Regions from separate parts of the Salinicola sp. JS01 genome, predicted to be linked through region 3. Evidence: predicted binding sites of a transcription regulator. Region 3 holds the regulator's gene; each other region holds the start of a gene.
The links. Region 3 encodes sigma-54, which starts transcription at its own class of promoters, with help from an activator protein. Its sites were predicted from a motif close to TGGCACNNNNNTTGCTNT; they were not measured.
Positions count from the first base shown of each region.

Region 1 (5,145 bases), 320 kb from region 3:
CGGCGCCGAGCGTACCGACCCGGCCCTTGACGTAGAGACGCGCCTCGTAGAGCGAGTCACCCAGCGCGTCGCCGGCGTCGCCGCATACCACCAGGCGCCCGGCCTGCCCCATGAACGCGCTCATCGGGCCGATGTTGCCCTTGACCACGATGTCCACCCCCTTCATGGAGATGCCGCAGCGCGCCGCGGCATTGCCCTCGATGACCAGCAGGCCACCGTGCGCCGTGGCCCCGGCCGACTGGGAAGCATCGCCAGTGACGCGCACCGTGCCGGACATCATGTTCTCCGCCACGCCGACCCCCACGTTGCCATGCACCGTGACGCTGGCACGCTGGTTCATGCCGGCGCAGTAGTAGCCGGCATGGCCATCGATATCGACACTGATGTCGTCGTTCAGACCGCAGGCGATGTTGTGCGCACCGTCGGTATTGATGACCCGCCATTCGCGGATGTCGCGGAGCATCTCACCATCGTGCAGCGACTGGTTGAGTTCTCGCAGGCTCTGTTCGGCTAGATCAACGGTCTTCATCATCATGCGGCCTCCACCTTGGCACCATCGTGTTCCCAGACATAGATCGTGGCCGGCTCGGGCTCCCAGACCCGCGCCTGCTGAATGCCCGGCAGTCGTGCCAGGGCGCGGTACTCCGACGCCATCGCCACGTAGTCGTCGGTCTCGGCGATCACCGCCGGCTTGCAGGAGATCGGATCGCGAACCACGGCGAAGCCGTCACGGGTGCCGATGGCGAAGGTGAAAAAGCCATCCAGGTCCGCCAGGGCCCCCTTGAGCGCTTGAGTCAGCGAGTCGCCCTTGGCCAGGCGCCAGGTCAGGTACCCCGCCGCCACCTCGGAATCGTTGTCGGTCTCGAAGGCGATACCCTCACGCCGGAGCTTGTCGCGCAGCCGGTTGTGGTTGGAGAGCGAGCCGTTGTGCACCAGGCACAGGTCGAGCCCCGTCGAGAAGGGGTGGCTGCCCTGCAGCGTCACCGCGCTCTCGGTGGCCATGCGGGTATGGCCGATGGCGTGGCTGCCCTGCATGCCCTTGAGGTTGAAGCGCTCGGCGATGCTCGCGGGCAGCCCCACGCCCTTGAGGATCTCGATGCTCTGCCCCGCGCTCAGCACACGGATCTCGGGTGCCTGCTCGGCGAGCCAGGCGCGCAGCTCGGCCTCCGGGGCGGCCAGCTTGAAGACCGCCACGCTGGCGTTGCGATACCAGTCGTCGACGCCGCCGAAAGCCGTACCCAGCCGCTCGGCCAGCCTGGACCAGTCGTAGTCGACGGCATCGCTCTGCAGCGTCAGCTTGATGCCGGCGTCGTATTCGTCGCCGTAGATCGAGAAGCCGGCGCTGTCCGGCCCGCGGTCGGTCATCGCGACCAGCATCGGTTCGAACAGCTCGCCCAGACGGCTTGCCCAGGATGGGTTCTTGAGATAGAGCCCCACGATTCCACACATAGCGTTGTCCTCTCTATCGATCGCCGTTCGCGGCGAGTTCGGGTCAATCGTTGATCAGAAGAATTCGGCGTAGCGCTGGAGCTCCCAGGTCGATACCTGGCGGCTGTAAGCGGCCCACTCCTCGCGCTTGACGGCGATGAACTCATCGACGATGCCGGGCCCCATCACCTCGCGCAGGATGGTGTCCTTGGCCAGGGCGTCGATGGCCTCCTTGAGCGACTGGGGCAGGACGCCAATTCCCTGCTCCTGGCACTGCTCGGCACTCAGCGAATACAGGTTGATGTTGTGCGCCTTGCCGGGATCGAGCTGGCGGTCGATACCGTCCAGGCCGGCGGCGATCAGCGCGGCATGCACCAGATAGGGGTTGCAGCCGGCATCGGGCAGGCGGAACTCCAGGCGGCCATAGGGCACGCGGACCATCGCCGAGCGATTGTTGTCTCCATAGGCGATGAACACCGGTGCCCAGGTCGCACCGCTGTTGGAGCCACCGTTCACCAGCCGCTTGTAGGAGTTGACGGTGGGTGCGGCAAAGGCACACAGCGCCGGCGCGTGATGCAACAGCCCGGCCAGGAAGTGGTAAGCGGTGCGCGACAGCCCCAGCCCTTGCGGGTCGCTGTCGTCGCCGAAGACGTTGTTGCCGTCGCCATCGCTGACCGAGAGATGGAAGTGCATGCCGTTACCGGGCCGATCCGCGTGCGGCTTGGGCATGAAGGAGCAGACCATGCCGAGATCGTTGGCGATCTCGCCGGCCGCCATGCGCACGAAGGTGAAACGGTCCGCCGAGGTCAGCGCATCGCTGTAGGTGTAGTTGATCTCGAACTGGCCATTGGCGTCCTCGTGATCGATCTGGTAGACGTCGAAATCGACCGCCTGGAGCGCTTCCACCAGGCGTTCCAGGAACACGCGGGAACGCGACAGCCCCTTGTAGTCGTAGCAGGGCTTGGCCAGCGTATCGCTCTCGTCGACGGCCAGCAGCTCGCCCGCCGGCCCGCGCTTGAACAGCGAGAACTCCGGCTCCAGCCCGGTGTTCAGCGTCCAGCCCTTTTCTGACAGTCGTTCGAGCTGCTTGAGCAACACCACGCGGCTATCGAATTCATAGGGCTGATCGTTGACATGGCCATTGCAGACCAACCGCGCGTATCCCGGCTGCCAGGGCACTAACGACAGGGTTGCAAGATCGCCCCGAGCCATGAAATCGGGCCCATGGGGCTCCATACCCAGGCCGCTGACCGCGAATCCGGCGAAGCCAGCGCCCTTCTCGACCACGTCCATCAAACAACTGGCCGGCACCGACTTGGTCTTGGCGGCACCGTGAATGTCCACGAACTGCGCGAGCAGGTAGCGGACATCGTGCTCCTCGAGTAGCTGCTTGGCGGCTTCTGGCGTCATGTCAGGTCTCCTTCATGCGGGGCGAGTACCGGGAACGACATGGCGCGCTCTCCTGTGCCACCGGACCTTGCCGATGCGATGCAGGCTACGCCACACACTCAATTCCCATCAAGAAAATTTGTTTCTCTTTAAGAAAGCACCTTGCATGCCAGAAACGCCACGATGCGCGAGAAAATTCCCGGACTGGTCGCTAATGAACTGATTTACAGGCGATAAAAAGTTTTGGCCGTGGAATCTGGTCGCCGCCGCCCACCTCGTCAGTCTGTCCTATCCGCCGCCATCGCCCCCAGACGGTGCAAGTAGCGCCTCCGACGCACCGTTTTCGAACAAGACGCGACGCCTTGGATCGTTCCCCGGGCTCGTCCCCTGCCGCCACGCTCGTCGCAGCAAAACTTCAAGCCCTTGTTAAAAAAGGAATAAAACGCTGTATCAGAGCACGGGAAACGAGGTGTCACGGGAAACTGGCAAGCTTGTTGCTTGACTAAAAGGAATGTTTTTTTCTTTTCAGGAAAACATGCTTGACGCATCATCTGCCCCGGTGAGCCTCTCGATACTCACGCGACACGCGAGCGCATCGCCAAGGGCCGAACCCGATATCCACTGCCTGGGCGTCGATACCGACACCCAGGCCACGCCCCGCCTACGCCAAGAGGAACGCACCGCATGGCTTCGACAGACGACAGCTACATCATCAAGATCTCTTGCCCCGCCACCTCCGGCATCGTCGCCGCCGTGACCTGTTTTCTGACCGAGGGCCAGTGCTATATCAGCGAACTCGCCCAATACGATGACGAACAGATCGGCCGCTTCTTCCTGCGCGCCAAGTTCCGCTTCAACGCGGGCGTGAAAGGCGATATCGATACCCTCAAGCGCGACTTCGCAGGCGTCGCCAAGGACTTCGACATGGAGTGGGATTTCCGCCACGACGCCCAGCCCATGCGCGTGCTGCTGATGGTCAGCAAGTACGACCACTGCCTCGGCGACCTGATGTATCGCCGGCGCAAGGGCGAGCTGGACATGGAGATCACCGCCATCGTCTCCAATCATCTCGATCTGCGCCCGATGGCCGAGCGCGAAGGGATCCGCTTCGTCTATCTGCCGGTCACGCCGGAGACCAAGGCGCGCCAGGAAGACGCGCTGATGGAGATCGTCGAGGAGACGGGTACCGAGCTGGTGGTGCTGGCGCGCTACATGCAGATTCTCTCCGACGATCTATGCCAGAAACTCTCTGGCCGCGCGATCAACATCCACCACTCCTTTCTACCCGGCTTCAAGGGCGCCAAACCTTATCACCAGGCCCATGAACGCGGGGTCAAGCTGATCGGCGCCACCGCCCACTACGTGACCTCGGACCTCGACGAGGGCCCGATCATCGAGCAGGAGGTCCAGCGCGTCGATCACACCTATCGTCCCGAGGACCTAGTCGCGGTCGGCCGCAATACCGAGACCGTCGCCCTATCCCAGGCGGTCAAGTACCACCTCGAACATCGTGTCTTCCTCGATCAGAACAAGACGGTGATCTTCCGATGAGCACAGAGACTACCCACACGCTTCCGGCGATGCGTATCGACGGCAAGGCCTGCGCCGAACGGGTGCTCACCGAGGTCGCCGCCGACGTCGCGCGACTCGCCGAGGCCGACATCGTGCCAGCCCTGGCGGTGGTGCTGGTGGGCGAGGATGCCGCCAGCCAGGTGTATGTCCGCAACAAGATCCGCAAGGCGGAAGCGGTCGGCATTCGCTCGCTGGAATACCGCTTCGACGCCACCCTGCCCCAGGCGGAACTGCTCGCGCTGATCGCCCGACTCAACGACGACCCCGAGGTCAACGGCATCCTGGTGCAGTTGCCGCTGCCGGCGCATATCGACGAGGCATCGGTGATCCAGGCCATCCTGCCGGCCAAGGACGTCGACGGCTTCCACCGCCAGAACGCCGGCGGGCTCTGGCAAGGGCTGCCCTCCCTGGCCCCCTGCACGCCCACCGGCTGCCTGCGCCTGCTGAAGGACACCTGCGGCGAGCTGGCCGGCAAGCACGCCGTGGTGATCGGCCGCTCCAACATCGTCGGCAAGCCCATGGCGGCACTGTTGCTCGACGCCGACTGCACGGTGTCGCTGCTGCATTCGAAGAGCCGCGACGCCGCCACGCTATGCCGTCAGGCCGATATCGTCATCGCCGCCGTGGGTCGCCCCGAGATGGTCGATGCCCACTGGCTCAAGCCCGGCGCCGTGGTCATCGACGTGGGCATCAACCGCATCGAGTGCGAGATCGACGGCGAACGCCGCACGCGCCTGGTCGGTGACGTCGACTTCG
Region 1 is NZ_CP127244.1:1,014,146-1,019,290, reverse strand. Features, by position in the region: gene QO259_RS04620 (GltB/FmdC/FwdC-like GXGXG domain-containing protein) at 1-532, opposite strand, end outside; gene QO259_RS04615 (class II glutamine amidotransferase) at 532-1,449, opposite strand; gene glnT (type III glutamate--ammonia ligase) at 1,504-2,838, opposite strand; gene purU (formyltetrahydrofolate deformylase) at 3,502-4,368, shown strand; gene folD (bifunctional methylenetetrahydrofolate dehydrogenase/methenyltetrahydrofolate cyclohydrolase FolD) at 4,365-5,145, shown strand, end outside.
Region 1: a site for sigma-54 is predicted at 2,972-2,989, ahead of glnT (type III glutamate--ammonia ligase). Genes of this name have one in related genera too.

Region 2 (5,145 bases), 2.1 Mb from region 3:
GTTGAGCGGCTCGTGGCGCACCAGGGTGTTGGGGCCGAGCATGCGGTCGACCAGATCGCGCAGGCGGTCGGCCTCCTCGACGATGATACGAGTGAACTCCGCCAGCTGCGGGTCGGGCAGGTCGCGCTCCAGCAGCTGGGCCGCGCCGCGAATGCCGCCCAGCGGATTCTTGACCTCGTGGGCCAGCCCACGGGTCAGCACCTTGACCGTCTCCTGACGCGCGATCAGCGCCTCCTCGCGGGAGATACGCAGCAGCCGGTCGCGCGGTTCGATCTCCAGCAGCAGCTCGCGGCTGGTGATCGGCGTCGCGGTGAAGTCGACGGTGATCGTCTCGCCGCCGGGCAGCGACAGCGAGGCCTCGCGCTGGGTATAGGGGTGGAATTCGTGCATCGCCTTGCTCAACACCTCGCGCACCCGCCCCGACTCGCCCTCCAGACACTCCAGCCACTGCCCCACCACCCGCGGCCGGCTGGCTGCCAGCAGCGCCTCGGCAGCGGGGTTGAGCCAGCGCACCTGGAGCCGCTCGTCGAGCAGCACGACCGCCGTCGTCAGATGTTCCAGCAAGCGTTGATACATACGTCGATCCATCGTGGTGATCCGCCATGTCCTGATTCAGTGCAAGAACCGCGCCACCTCCACGCCGGCGGGCTTTGGTGGCCTGGGGGCCGCGCTATCCTATCGTCAATGCACCAAAATGGCGCACTGGATTCAAGGCGAGTCGGTCCAGGAGCGGATCACTTCGAACCGTTGGTGCGATTCGGGTTGGCGGGCAGATTCACGCTGGCGCGCTGGACGTAGAGCGTGACCGGTGGCGTGGCCAGCTGCACCTGACCCTGGGGATCGACGATCTCCGCGAGCAGTTGGTGCTCGCCGCGCGCCAGGCCGCTCACCGCGAACACCTGGGTGCGCATCGGCGACTGGCGCACCTCGCCGTCCACGCGTAGCTGCACGCGGTCGGCGTCCGCCAGCGGCGGCTGGATGGCCAGACGCACCTGCACGTCGCCGGCGCGCCCGGTGGGTAGGGTCGTGCCGTCGGCGGGACTGGCGATCTCGAAGCGCGTGTAAGACGCTGCCGCCTCGGGCGCCGACGCCTCGCGCGGTGGCGACGACGGCACCATCCCCGAGACCCCCTCAGCCTCCCCCTGCGGGTCGACCACGCTGATCGGCGCCAGCTCGACCCGCTCGCCGCTGGCCGGGCGGTCGCTGTAGACCACGTTGCCCTGGGCATCGATATGCCGGTAGACCGGCGCCGCCAGCACCACGCCGGTGGCCATGACCGCGACCGTCACGCCCGCCATGACGTCCCTCAGCACACGTCTTGCGAACCGCTCACGCCGGCGCCACACGCACCGGGCCTCACATTGGGTATCGCTGCGCATCGGTATCACCCCCGCTTGTCGTTTCGGCGCTGCGTTTCCGCTCTCTATCGGCCGCAGACGAAAAAGCCCCACCGAAGTGGGGCTTGTCGTCGTGCGCGAACGCCGTCGATTACAGGCTGTAGTAGAGCTCGAACTCGACCGGATGCGTGGTCATGCGCAGACGCTCGACATCTTCGCCCTTCAGCTCGATGTAGGCATCGATCATGGAGTCGGTGAAGACGCCACCTTCGGTCAGGAAGGCGCGATCCTTGTCCAGTGCTTCCAGCGCCTGATCCAGGCTGTTGGCGACGGTCGGAACCTTCTTGCCCTCTTCCGGCGGCAGGTCGTAGAGGTTCTTGTCCATCGCATCGCCAGGATGGATCTTGTTCTTGATGCCGTCGATACCGGCCATCAGCATCGCCGAGAACGCCAGGTACGGGTTGGCGGTCGGGTCAGGGAAGCGCGTCTCGACACGCTTGGCCTTCGGGTTGGAGGTGTACGGAATACGGATCGAGGCAGAACGGTTACGCGCGCTGTAGGCGAGCATGACCGGCGCTTCGAAGCCCGGCACCAGACGCTTGTAGGAGTTGGTCGAAGCGTTGGTGAAGGCGTTCAGGGCACGTGCGTGCTTGATGATGCCGCCGATGTAGTACAGCGCCATCTCGGACAGGCCGGCGTACTCGTCACCCGCGAACTGGTTCTGACCGTCTTTCCAGAACGACTGGTGGACGTGCATCCCGGAACCGTTGTCACCGACCAGCGGCTTGGGCATGAAGGTCGCGGTCTTGCCGTAGGCGTGCGCCACGTTGTGGACCACGTACTTCAGTTCCTGAACTTCGTCGGCCTTCTTCACCAGGGTGTTGAACTTGACGCCGATCTCGTTCTGGCCGGCGTTGGCGACCTCGTGGTGGTGCACTTCGACCGACTGGCCGATCGCCTGCAGTGTGTTGCACATGGCGCTGCGGATGTCGTGGAAGCTGTCGACCGGCGGTACCGGGAAGTAGCCACCCTTGACCCGCGGACGGTGCGCCAGGTTGCCGCCTTCGATCTGACGATCGGTGGCCCAGGCACCCTCTTCCGAGGTGATCTTGTACATCGAACCTTCGATGTCGGACTTGAAGTGGACCTCGTCGAAGATGAAGAACTCGGGCTCCGGGCCGAAGAAGGCGGTATCGCCCAGGCCGGTGCTGTTCAGATAGGCTTCGGCGCGCTTGGCGATGGAGCGCGGATCACGCTCGTAGCCCTGCATGGTGGCCGGCTCGATGATGTCACAGCGCAGGATCAGCGTGGCGTCTTCGGTGAACGGGTCGAGGAAGCCGGTACCGTCTTCCGGACGCAGGATCATGTCCGATTCGTTGATGCCCTTCCAGCCTTCGATGGAAGAACCGTCGAACATCTGACCATCTTCGAAGAACTCAGCGTTGACGGCGCTGGCCGGAATGGTGACGTGCTGCTCCTTGCCCTTGGTATCGGTAAAGCGCAGATCGACCCACTTGACGTCGTGTTCTTCGATAAGGGCGAGGGTTTTCTCAGACATGTTTTCCTCCACTGTGAGCCATGGCTCGATTCGTTGGCGAATGTCCAACACCGCTTTTTAGCATGTGACCCGGGCACTTGCCCATGCGCGCAATCACTGCCCGCGGATCGATAAAGCGTGTTACGAAACAAGAGCAAGTAATGTGCCAAAATGAGGCACATGCACCTGCCACAATAATAAGACCCTGTAATGTGGAGTTTTTTTGCTGTCACTCCGATGCACTAAAATCGCCGAAGACGCGCCGAGGGTTCATACTGGTGCGTCATACGCAGATGAATGCACCAAAAGCGCCAACCAAAAAGCCAGCCTGCACCAATTTGACGCACGACTCGCTCATGCAAGTTTGCGCCAGGCCCTTTTCCACGGCGCGCCGGGCAGAGATACTGCATTGAGGGCGCCGGGCGCCCCCGTCGCCACCTGATCACGGAAGGCTACACATGCCCAGGCTGGATCGCCCACAGGACGTGGTACAACGCTTGCGCGGCCATTGGCGGCGCAGCCTGAGTGAGCCGCTATGGGGGCGCAGCGCGATTCTGGCGCTCAACCGCGTGCTCGACAGCGAAGACGAAGCACGGCTACCGCATCGACGTGATACCTGCCTGGGGCCGGAGAGCCTGGCGCATCTCGTTGCTACCCTCACCGAGAGCGCCCAGATCGTCAGTCTCGAGAGTGCCCTGCAGTTGCATCACGACCAGTTGCCGCGCATAGCGCTGACCATCGACGGCGGCTGGCGGGATGTCGCCACGCGGCTGCATCCGCTGCTGGAACGGCTGGCCTTCCCCGCCAGTGTCTTTCTGCCCGACCCCACCGTTCGCCAACCCTGGATGCCGGATCGCACACTGATCGCCGAAGCGCTGTGGCACGACGAGAGCGACGGCGGCCGCGTCGCGACCCGGCTCGCCGAACTCGACCTGCCGGGCGCGCCTCGCGGCGGGCAGGACGAGCGCAAGAGCCAGGCGATCGCGGACTATCTGCAGGCGCAGCCGGCGGCACAGGCGCCGCGCCTCAAGGAGATCGCCCAGACGCTGTGGCGGGAAGAGCTGGCAGGCAAAGACCAGATGGAGCCGGCACTCGATGCCTTCAGCGTGCGCCGGCTCGATCAGGCAGGACTGTTGCGCTTCGGCCAGTTGACCGACGTCGCCGCCCTCGGCGCCAGCGCCGATGCCCGGCGCGCCCTGCAGACCGGGCGTCAGCGGCTGTCGCGGCTGTGTCGCGAGCCGTTGAGCACCCGTGCCTGCACCGACCCCGGCGATATTGCCACCCTCGACCGCTTCACCCGGCTCGATGCCGATGCCCGCTGGCTGACGCGCACGCCCGGCTGGCTGGAACCCGGCAGCGACACCCGGCGGCTGCCACGCTTCGTCATCGGCCAACCGCTGGCCAGCAGCACCGGCAAGCTGTTTGACTGGCTGCTGGGGCATCTGCCGCACTAGGCTTTGTACGAAAACTACCTGCGCTCGGCAATACGGCGTTAAAAATCGGCTCAAAATGCTCATTTACACCCCGTAAACTCCGCGTTTTCGCCGATTTTTGCCTTGTCTTGCCTTCGCTCGATGACTTTTCGTACAAACCCTAGGGGCTTTCTTCTTATCCGGAGGCTGTCTGGCCCCGAACGCTGTGATGAACCCGGGCGCTGTGATGAAAAGGAGTGCGCTCGGCTCAGGCCGGCATGACCTTCAGTCGAGGCCACTGCTCTCGCCAGCGTTTCTCGGCGACACGCCGATGGAACACCGTGACATCGCCGTGGCGCGGGTTGTGTGACAAGCGCCCCGCCAGCAGCGAGTCGAGACCCAACGGAGCGCTCAGACGCAGTGCCCCGGACGCCTCCAGACGCACCCCCAGCGCGGTCTCACGCTCGACCCAGTAGCGCATCGCATCGCTCGCCGAGACATAGGGCGCGTGGCCGTGGCGCCGATGCATGCGTGCCTGGTTCTTGACCGACCACGGCTGCCCGCTGGCTGCGCGTAGCCGCTCGCTCAGCGCTCGGTCGCGGGCCTCGCGGGTGTCGTTGGGGTCGTGATAGATCAGATCGATATCGTTGAGCGGGGTGGCGGTCGCGTAGCCGTGCAGCCGGTCCCACACGCAGTTGCGCACGAAGCCGGCGGCCAGCCAGGCATCCGGCAGCGCCAGTTCGCGCGCCTGATGGAGCGCGGCCAGGCGCCGGGAGTCCTGCGCGATCCACACCAGCAGGCACGCGGTGGCGGGCGCCACCGCGTGCCCGGCACTCACTCGGGCGGGTCCAGACACAGC
Region 2 is NZ_CP127244.1:3,473,736-3,478,880, forward strand. Features, by position in the region: gene glnL (nitrogen regulation protein NR(II)) at 1-576, opposite strand, end outside; gene QO259_RS15815 (DUF4124 domain-containing protein) at 735-1,298, opposite strand; gene glnA (glutamate--ammonia ligase) at 1,489-2,895, opposite strand; gene QO259_RS15825 (polysaccharide deacetylase family protein) at 3,333-4,328, shown strand; gene QO259_RS15830 (nucleotidyltransferase family protein) at 4,555-5,124, opposite strand; gene QO259_RS15835 (TerC family protein) at 5,121-5,145, opposite strand, start outside.
Region 2: a site for sigma-54 is predicted at 3,026-3,043, ahead of glnA (glutamate--ammonia ligase). Genes of this name have one in related genera too.

Region 3 (5,145 bases):
GCGCGGGGCGGCCGGGTTCTGGGTGGAAAACGGCGAGATTTCGCATCCGGTGGAGGAGTTCACGGTCGCTGGTAACCTGCGCGAGATGTTCGCCGCCCTGCAGGGCGTGGGTGACGACATCGATCGCCGCGGCAGCGTGCACACCGGCAGCTGGCTGGTGGATGGGATGACGCTCGCCGGCCAATAAGAGCGGGGTAGCCAAAGGGGAGTAGGCCCGTGAGCGCGGGCCTGTTGAGCACGGAGATATTGAGCGCGGGGCTATTCGTCCTCGTGGCTATTCGTCCTTGTGGCTATTCGTCCTTGTGGCTATTCGTCCTCGTGGAAGCGGGCGTCGAACAGCGCGGTGATCGCTTCCATCGCCGGTTCCGCGTCGTCACCCTCGGTGACGATCACCAGCGGGGTGCCGCAGGGCGCGGCCAGCATCAGCAGCGACATGATATTGGCGGCATCGGCGATACGGTCGCCGTGGTGCACCGCGACCCGGGCGGTGAACGGCTGACAGCACTGCACCAGCTTGGTCGCGGCGCGGGCATGCAGGCCGCGGCGGTTGGTCAGTCGCAGTTCACGTTCACGCTTGGGCATCACCACCCCGCTCGGCCGGGACGTCATCGGAGAGGGCGGTATGCACCCCGAGCTCGCGATGGCGCAGGCGGATGTCGACGTCATCGTGACGGAAGTGGTGCGCCAGACGCTCGATCAGATAGACCGAGCGGTGATGGCCCCCGGTACAGCCCACCGCGACGGTGAGATAGCTGCGGTGGCTGGCCAGATAGGCCGGCAGCCAGCGGATCAGCCAGGCATGAATATCGCCGGCCATGGCGTGGACATCGGGGTACTGCTCGAGAAAGGTGACGATCTCGTCGTCACGGCCGTCGAACGCGCGCAGGTTCGGGTCCCAGAAGGGGTTGGGCAGGCAGCGCACGTCGAACACCATGTCGGCATCCAGCGGTACGCCGCGCTTGAAGCCGAACGACTCGAAGGTCAACGTGAGGCGCCCGCCGCTGTGGCGCGCCACCTGTTCGCTGATGCGCGCGCGCAGGTCGTGGACCGAGAGGCCGCGGGTGTCGATCACCAGATCGGCGACCCGTCGGATCGGCGCCAGATAGACCTGTTCGTTGTCGATCGCCTCGGCCAGCGTCATGTCATTGCCGCGGGTCAGCGGGTGGCGGCGGCGGGTGGCCGAGTAGCGCTCGAGCAGCACCTTGGCATCGGCGGTGAGATAGACCACCTGGGTATCGATGCCACGCTCGCGCACACCTTCGAGCAGCACCGGAAAGCGCTCCAGCGCCTCCGGCAGGTTGCGTGCGTCGATGCTCACCGCCACGTTGGGCCGCGAGGGCGGCGCGGACCTGAGCTCGTCGATCAGCGGCGCCAGCAGGTTGGCCGGCAGGTTGTCGATGGCGTAGTAACCGAGATCCTCGAGCGCCTGCAGCGCAATGGATTTCCCCGACCCCGAGCGGCCGCTGATGATGACGAGTCGCATGCAGTCCCTATCCGTCTTCGCTGTCCTGGTGATGGCGGATGGCGTCGACCAGCGTGTCGTGGAGCGCGCGCTGCGAGCCGGCCTGACGCAGCTTCTGGCGCACGCTGCCTTGATTCATGATGCCGGCGACCTCGGCCAGCAGCGAAAGATGGGCATCGTCTGCCTCCTCCGGGACCAGCAGCACGAACACCAGATCCACCGGCTCGCCGTCGATGGCATCGAAGTCGATGGCATCCTCGAGGCGCATGAAGCCGGCCAACGGCGTCTTGCAGTGCGGGCTGCGCGCGTGCGGAATGGCGACCCCGTTGCCGATGCCGGTACTGCCCAGGCGCTCGCGCCCTATCAGGCGGCTGAACACCTCCTGACTGTCCAGGCTGGGCGTATTCTGGGCGATGAAGGTGCTGAAGAATTCCAGCAGACGCTTTTTGCTGCCCCCCGTCACACCGTAGAGGGTGCGTTCGGGGGGCAGAATGGTTTCCAGAGTGATCATCGGGGAATTAACGGGCGCCTGCGCCTTGCGCGCGGGCCTGTGCCTTCTCTTTGTGTTTGACCAGCTGGCGATCCAGCTTGTCGGTCAGGGCGTCGATCGCGGCATACATGTCGATATCGCTGGCTTCGGCATGTATGTCGCCGCCCGCTGCGTGTAGCGTGCAAGCCGCTTGCTGACGCTCTTTCTCGATGCTCAACGTCACCTGAACGTTGGTGATGTTGTCGTAGTGGCGCTCCAGACGTGCGAGTTTCTCGTCGACGTAGTCCCGCAGGGCGTCGGTCAGTTCGACGTGATGGCCGGTGACGTTCACTTGCATGGCGCGCTCCTGTTGCGGCTTATGTGGCACCTCTGATTGTAACCCTTTTCTCCGCGCTGCAAAGGGATCGCGGGCGATTGATCGCCGCGGGCTGGCGTGAATTCTAAAAGTCCATTCAAGACAGTCGCTTGCGCTCGCTGGAGGCGGGGATGCCCATGGCCTCGCGATACTTGGCCACGGTGCGCCGGGCGACACTGATGTCGGCCTGCGCCAATAGCTCCACCAGCTTGCTGTCGGAGAGCGGCTTGCGCGGCGACTCCTCGCCGATCAGCTTTTTGAGGCGTGCCCGAATCGCGGTGCTGGAGACGCTGTCGCTCTCACCGCGCTGGCCCACCTGGCTGGAGAAGAAGTACTTGAGCTCGAACACCCCGCGCGGGGTGTGGATGAACTTTTGCGTGGTCACCCGCGAAATGGTGGATTCGTGCATGTCGACGCTGGTAGCGATGTCGGCCAGGATCAGCGGTTTCATCGCCTCTTCGCCGCGCTCGAGGAAGTCGACCTGGCGCGCCATGATCTCGCGACCCACTCGCAGCAGGGTGTCGTTGCGGCTGGAGAGGCTCTTCATCAGCCAGCGTGCCTCCTGCAGGTGCTGGCGCAGGAAGGTGTTGTCGTCGCTCTTGTCGGCGCGCCGGATCAGCGCGGCGTAGTCGGGCTGGATGCGCAGCCGCGGCAGTGCCTCGGCATTGAGTTCGATGCGCCAGCCGTCCTGAGTCAGGCGGGCCACCAGGTCGGGAATCACATAGTCCTGCTGGCCGTGGTCGAAGGCCTGGCCGGGGCGCGGGTCGAGGGTGCGAATGGTGGCGACGACGCGCTCGAGTTCGGCGTCGTCGAGGCGCAGGCGGCGCTTGAGCTGGCGTCGGTCGTCGCCGGCCAGCGCCTCCAGGAACTGGCGCACCAGCCGCTTGGCCTGGGGCAGCAGCGGGGTATCAGCGGGCAGGGCGCCGAGCTGCAGTAGCAGGCATTCGCGCAGGTCGCGGGCGCCCACGCCGGTGGGGTCGAACTGCTGCAGCCGCAGCAGCATGCGTTCGACATCGGCGCTGGTGACCGCCCCCGGGTACTGCTCGCGCAGGCCCGCGGTGAGCTCGTCGAGCGTGCCGTCGAGGTAGCCGTCGGCATTGATGGCATCGATCAGGCACTCGCCGATGAGGCGCTCCTGGGCGTCGAATTCGCCCATGGCGAGCTGCCAGTTGAGATGGTCGTGGAGCGTGGTGTCGGCGGCGTTGCGCTCCAGGTCCGGCCATTCGTCGGCGCCGGCCGGGGCGGCGCTGGGGGCGATGTCCTGGTAGGTATCGCTCCACTCGCTGTCGAGGGCGAGCTCCTCGGGGATGTCGCTGGCCCACTCTGCCTCGGGCGTCTCGCTGACCGCCTGCTCGGCGTACTCTTCGTCCAGCTCGAGCATGGGGTTGGTCTCGAGCGCCTGCTGGATCTCCTGGCGCAGATCGAGCGTCGACAGCTGCAGCAGCTGAATCGCCTGCTGCAGCTGTGGCGTCATCGTCAGTTGGGCGCCGACGCGCAGTTGCAGTGAAGGTTTCATGGACATGGCATGGACACGCAAGGGGGCGGCGGTGGCCGCCGGTCGATAGGATGCCCTTACGTTACTGACTGCCTGCGGGGGATGCAACGCTTTGAGCGCTAACTTTATGCAAGAATTATGCCACGGTGCGTTCGGCTTGGGCGTTCGGCGGCTTCGAGAGGGACCAGTCCGCCGCGCTGGCGCAGCGGGCTGGGAAGTGGGGGAGCGACCTTAGGTTCTGTACGAAAAGTCAGCGAGCGAAGGCGAGACAAGGCGAAAAACGGCGAAAACGCGGAGTTTACGGGATGTAAATGAGCATTTTGAGCCGATTTTTAACGCCGTATTGCCGAGCGCAGGTAGTTTTCTTACAAAGCCTAGAGGCGGAACTCGTGCCCCAGATAGACATCCCGCACCCGCTGATTGTCGAGAATCGCTTCCGGGCGCCCCTCGGCGATGATCTGACCGTCGCCGACGATGTAGGCGTTGTCGCAGATATCCAACGTCTCGCGCACGTTGTGATCGGTGATCAGCACGCCGATCTCGCGATCGCGCAGCTGGCGAATGATGTTCTTGATATCGCCCACCGAGATCGGATCGACCCCGGCGAAGGGTTCGTCGAGCAGCACGAAGGCGGGCTCGGTGGCCAGTGCCCGGGCGATCTCCACCCGGCGCCGCTCGCCGCCGGAGAGCGACATGCCCGGATTGTCGCGGATATGGTCGACGTGGAAATCGCCCAGCAGCTGCTCCAGGCGGTCGCGGCGCCCGGCGCGGTCGAGATCCTTGCGCGTCTCCAGGATGGCCATGATGTTGTCGGCGACACTGAGCTTGCGGAAGATCGAGGCCTCCTGCGGCAGATAGCCGATGCCGGCGCGGGCGCGTTCGTGCATCGGCGCGCGGCTCAGATCGCGATCGTCGATGTGCACGCTGCCGGCGTCGGACTTGACCAGGCCCACGATCATGTAGAAGGAGGTGGTCTTGCCGGCACCGTTGGGGCCGAGCAGGCCGACGATGCTGCCCTGGCGCAGGGTCAGGCTGAAGTCATGGACGACTCGACGCCCCTTGTAGCTCTTGGCCAGGTTGGCGGCCGTTAGCGTTTTCATCGCTTTCTTCCTTGCCTCGCGAAAGGGCGCGTCACTGGGTCTGCTGACGTGGCGTGAGCGTCATGCGCACGCGGCCGTCACCGCTGCCGTCGCCACTGGTGCTGGAGCGGGCGTTGACCCGGCGCGAGTTGAGATAGTACTCGACGTAGGCGCCGTCGAAGGTGTCGCGTGCCTGATGCAGCTCGGCGTTGCCGATCAGCTCCACCCGGCGCTCGGCGGCGTGATAGACGATCTTGTCGCCCC
Region 3 is NZ_CP127244.1:1,338,691-1,343,835, forward strand. Features, by position in the region: gene pmbA (metalloprotease PmbA) at 1-187, shown strand, start outside; gene QO259_RS06070 (HPr family phosphocarrier protein) at 307-582, opposite strand; gene rapZ (RNase adapter RapZ) at 569-1,483, opposite strand; gene QO259_RS06080 (PTS sugar transporter subunit IIA) at 1,491-1,970, opposite strand; gene hpf (ribosome hibernation-promoting factor, HPF/YfiA family) at 1,981-2,289, opposite strand; gene QO259_RS06090 (RNA polymerase factor sigma-54) at 2,405-3,829, opposite strand; gene lptB (LPS export ABC transporter ATP-binding protein) at 4,177-4,902, opposite strand; gene lptA (lipopolysaccharide transport periplasmic protein LptA) at 4,934-5,145, opposite strand, start outside.